Regions from separate parts of the Vallitalea maricola genome, predicted to be linked through region 1. Evidence: riboswitches for the same ligand, from Rfam matches in the RefSeq annotation. Region 1 holds a riboswitch; the other holds the start of a gene.
The links. Region 1 has a riboswitch for glycine ahead of AACQ14_RS14655 (alanine/glycine:cation symporter family protein). Riboswitches for the same ligand answer to the same signal wherever they lie in the genome.

Region 1 (2,425 bases):
TTCCTTAAGAGTTCTAAAATACTGTTTAGTCTCAAATGATATGACTCCACTTAGACCAATGATTCCAATAAGGTTAGGTATTGCCATCAATCCATTAACGATATCAGCTATAACCCATATCAAGTCTAGTTTTAGGAACGCACCTACTCCTACTAATCCTATAAATATTAATTTGTATGGTACGATACCTTTTACCCCGAATAGATACTCCGTACATCTTTCACCGTAATAATTCCATCCTAGTATTGTTGTAAATGCAAAAAAGATAAGTCCAATAGTTAAGATGAATTCTCCACCAGCTATAGGTAATCCCTGTTTGAATGCCAAGTTAGTCATCTCAGCTCCTGCGAATTCTGATTTGAATGCCCCTGTCATAACCAATGATATACCTGTCATAGTACATATTATGATAGTATCAAAAAAAGTACCTGTCATAGATATAAGACCTTGTTTAACACATGAATCAGTTTTAGCTGCTGCAGCTGCTATTGGAGCTGACCCAAGTCCTGACTCATTGGAGAATACTCCTCTTGATATTCCGTTCTGAATAGCTTTCATAACTGTTGTACCTAAGAATCCACCTGCCGCCGCCATAGGTGTAAAAGCACTATTAATAATCAATGAGACTGCACTTGGTACTGATTCTATATTAAATATAATTATTGTAAGAGAAGCAATTATGTATAAAACAGCCATAACAGGAACAATGAATTCACACACACCTGAAATACTTTTTATTCCACCTAGTGTTACGAAAGTTACTAGCAATGTCAATACAACTGCTGTCACTGCTACAGGAACATTAAAAGTAATCTTCACAGCAGTTGTTATAGAATTTATCTGTGTGAATGTCCCTATACCAAAGAATGCAACACCAATACCAAATATAGCAAAAAGTTTAGCAAGAAATTTATTCCCTAGTCCTTTTTCTATATAATACATTGGTCCACCTGACATCTGACCATTCTCATCTATTACCCTGTATTTTACTGCTAACAGGGATTCAGCGTATTTAGTTGCCATACCAAAAAATGCAGCAATCCACATCCAGAAAAGTGCTCCTGGACCTCCTGCTTTTATAGCTGTTGCAACCCCGACAATATTACCAGTACCTATGGTCGCTGCTAAAGCAGTACATAAGGCAGCAAAACTAGATACATCACCATCAGCCTTATCATCTTTATCTTTTCCAAATAAATATTTCAGTGCTAGAGGCAGCTTAAAAACCTGTATGATTCCTAGCCTAATCGTTAGATATAATCCTGTTCCAACTAATAGTATAAGTAGTGGTGGTCCCCAAACCACACTATCAATTCTCTTAAATATTTCAATCATTGTATCCATCCAAAATCCTCCGTCTTTAATAATTTATGTCTTGTTATAGAAAAATATAGTATCTTTTTACAATAAAAAAAGCCAATGGTATGATTCCATGGCTTATTAATAAAAAAAGCCAAATCATATGATTTGACCTCTGGTTACAAAATATATTCTATAGTGAATATATCCTCTGTCCTTTTACCTGAGAGTTTCACTAATCATTCATTAGTTTTCCCCTTCGGTGCTCATTAAGAGTCTCTCCAGAGGTTCGTCCAAAAGCGGTCGATAATTCTTCCGCAATCTTCATCCGAACATATTTACTTTTACATACATATTATAACAGCATTTCTCATTTTGTAAATATAAAATTTTTAACAATTATAGAATATGTACTATGCTATAGTTTTTATATATGTCATCAATAATTGAACACCTACAGCTAATACAAGTGAACATACAGCTGTTATAGGTTTTACAGCACGTTCAGAAACATTTAATATCTTACCTTTTTTGTCTGCTTTTGCAATTAACATTATGATGAAGGCATTAACCAAGTTATTGATTATCAAGAATTTTAACAGATATTCTTGTGGACCTTTACTAATCATTCTAGATGGAATACCAATATTGAATAGAATCACTGCATCTAAAAAGTATATGATTCTCCAAGAAAAACCTGCTAATAATGCACTAGAAAATCCTATTTCCTTGTTTTTCTTAACACTCCATGCTACTAAAGCCATTACACTCAATCCTTCTAAAACTATAGCGAATGCTGGATTAATAACTTTTACTGGATGTGAGATAGGCATAAATAAATTGACTAATTTAATGATACCTGCTATCAAACTTGAATAAAAGATCACTGAAAAATTATTACTCTTCTTATAGGCTTTACGTAGAATACAATACCCTATAGGAAACATAACACAACCACTAATACCAATGGTACTTAAATTCAATAGATAACCAAGTGTGGCCTCTGTTATACCCCAAATTCCTCCAAAAAACAAAGCATAAATTAATGTACTTTTTAATTTGCCTTTCATTTTTAACACCCTCCAATAAATTTCATAATATTAAATTAATATATGAATATCAATTA
Region 2 (2,425 bases), on a different contig from region 1:
TTACAACTGTTGAACTTATATATGAATTGGAAGGGACTTATTTTAGTTCTGTAGTTATAAAACTATATAATACTCTACCAAAATTAGAGTTTAAATACAAAATAGCCAAAACATTATCTACAGATATTGAAAGTGTATATCTACCATTAACACTTGATAATCTTGATGCAACAAAATATATTGATAAAAGTGATGCTGTCATGAGACCAGGTATCGATCAGATTCCAGGTACTTGTATGGAATATTATCTTGTTGATAATGGCTTGATATATGAATCAGACAAGAATACTATCTTAATCCAAACAAAAGACACACCACTTATATATATGGGAGAATTAAAACATCATCCAATAGTTCTTTGTGACAACAAGGAAGAGAACAATAAAAGAGATGTGTACTCATGGATTATGAACAATACATGGGAAACTAATTTCAAAATGGATTTATCAGGTATAACTGAATACTGCTATACTCTAGACCTTGTTGAAACAACTAATGCACGAGAAAGCTTTAATAGAATGAAAGATGAAAGTTTTGGTATAATCACCTTTATGATTAATGATTAGCGATCAGGTGTTTGCTTTTATTAATATTTATTAATATATTTTATAAAAACACTTGAAAAATTTCTGATAATACATTAATATGAAGTTATAAATGATGAGTGTAACTTATTAAACTCATTAACATATATATTAGTATATAATATGATTAAAAGAATAATTAAATAATGAATCCTATGGGAAAATTGCGAGAGATACCTATTTAAGGAGCCGAAGAAGCAACATAGAAATAGCCATATTTCTATAGAATCTTTCAGGCAAAAGGATCGTAATTGGATGGGAATTCTGGAAAGCTTTTTGAAAGCACCGAAGGAGCAATATCTTAATGATAGAATCTCTCAGGTAAAAATACAGGATAAGAGGCATTTACATTAAAATGCTCTCTTATCCTTTTTTATATTTAATTATACTATCCAATAATGCTTAAAAGGTATGGCTAGATTACCGAGCGAAGATAGTATAGGGGAATATGGAGCAGTGAGCCAGGACGGCGAACTCAGCTTTTTAAACATGGACGTTTAATTAGCTGACGAAATATTCCCCTATACTATCTGAACGACTGTTATGCTATATGGTTTTTAAATCATAATACTAATATATTCTATATAAGTCCAATTAAATAATTGTTATATAGCGGCAATTATTTATATCTATTAGACTTATGAAATCAAGAAAAATATATTGAGCTTATTTAAATTGGGTGTATAGATGCTTAAGTTCAATATATAGATTAGGGAGGTTTACATATGGAACAAAGTAAAAGAACAGCTTTATACAATACTCATAAGAAATATAATGGAAATATAGTTGATTTCGCAGGTTTTGAACTTCCATTATATTATGAGAGTATTCTTGAAGAGCATAATGCTGTAAGAAATAATGCAGGGATGTTTGACGTAAGTCATATGGGCGAAGTTACAGTTAAGGGAGAAGAGGCAGAAAAATACATACAGAATCTAGTTACCAACGATATATCAGTTATTACTGATAATGGAGTTATGTATACACTTATGTGCTATGAAAACGGTGGTGTAGTAGATGACTTGTTAGTCTATAAATATAATACCACTGACTACCTCCTTGTCATTAATGCAAGCAATATTGAAAAAGACTACAATTGGATGGTAGAGCAAAAAGGTTCATTTGATGTTGATTTAGAAAATATTAGCGATGATGTAGCAGAAGTTGCACTACAAGGACCAAAAGCACAAGAAATACTCCAAAAATTGACAGACACTGATTTACAGGCAATCACATTTTTTAGATTCAATGAGAACGTGTTAGTCAATAATAACAAATGTATTGTATCAAGAACAGGATATACAGGAGAAGATGGTTTTGAAATATATACTTCTCTAGACAATATAGTCAATATATGGGAAGCAATAATGGAAGCTGGTAAAGATGAAGGATTAAAACCTGCTGGGTTAGGTTGCAGGGATACACTTAGATTCGAGGTTGCATTACCTTTATATGGAAATGAAATAGATAAAGACATAACTCCATTAGAAGCATCTTTAGGATATTTTGTAAAATTAGATACAGATTTTATAGGTAAAGATGTGTTGATTAAACAAAAAGAGCAAGGACTATCAAGAAAACTTGTGGGTATTGAATTACTTGGAAAAGGTATAGCTAGACATGGTTATGATATTTTATCACCTGAAGGAGATAAGATAGGGGTTGTTACTACAGGTTATCAATCACCATCAGTAGGTAAAACTGTAGCTCTTGGTTTAATTGATATAGATTATACAAAAATGGGTACAGATGTAAGTGTTAAGATCAGGAAAAAACAAGTACCAGCTAAGGTAGTAAGCAAAAAATTCTACAAGAAAAATTATTCCAAATAGTTAACAAAA

Region 2: it holds a riboswitch for glycine, as region 1 does, so the genes downstream of both, gcvT (glycine cleavage system aminomethyltransferase GcvT) here and AACQ14_RS14655 (alanine/glycine:cation symporter family protein) in region 1, are expected to answer to the same signal.

What each region holds. Positions count from the first base shown of each region.
Region 1 is NZ_BTPU01000050.1:18,407-20,831, reverse strand. Features, by position in the region: gene AACQ14_RS14655 (alanine/glycine:cation symporter family protein) at 1-1,344, opposite strand, end outside; glycine riboswitch at 1,501-1,594, opposite strand; gene AACQ14_RS14650 (hypothetical protein) at 1,713-2,369, opposite strand.
Region 2 is NZ_BTPU01000017.1:40,053-42,477, forward strand. Features, by position in the region: gene AACQ14_RS05655 (glycoside hydrolase family 38 N-terminal domain-containing protein) at 1-566, shown strand, start outside; glycine riboswitch at 742-842, shown strand; glycine riboswitch at 846-920, shown strand; gene gcvT (glycine cleavage system aminomethyltransferase GcvT) at 1,310-2,416, shown strand.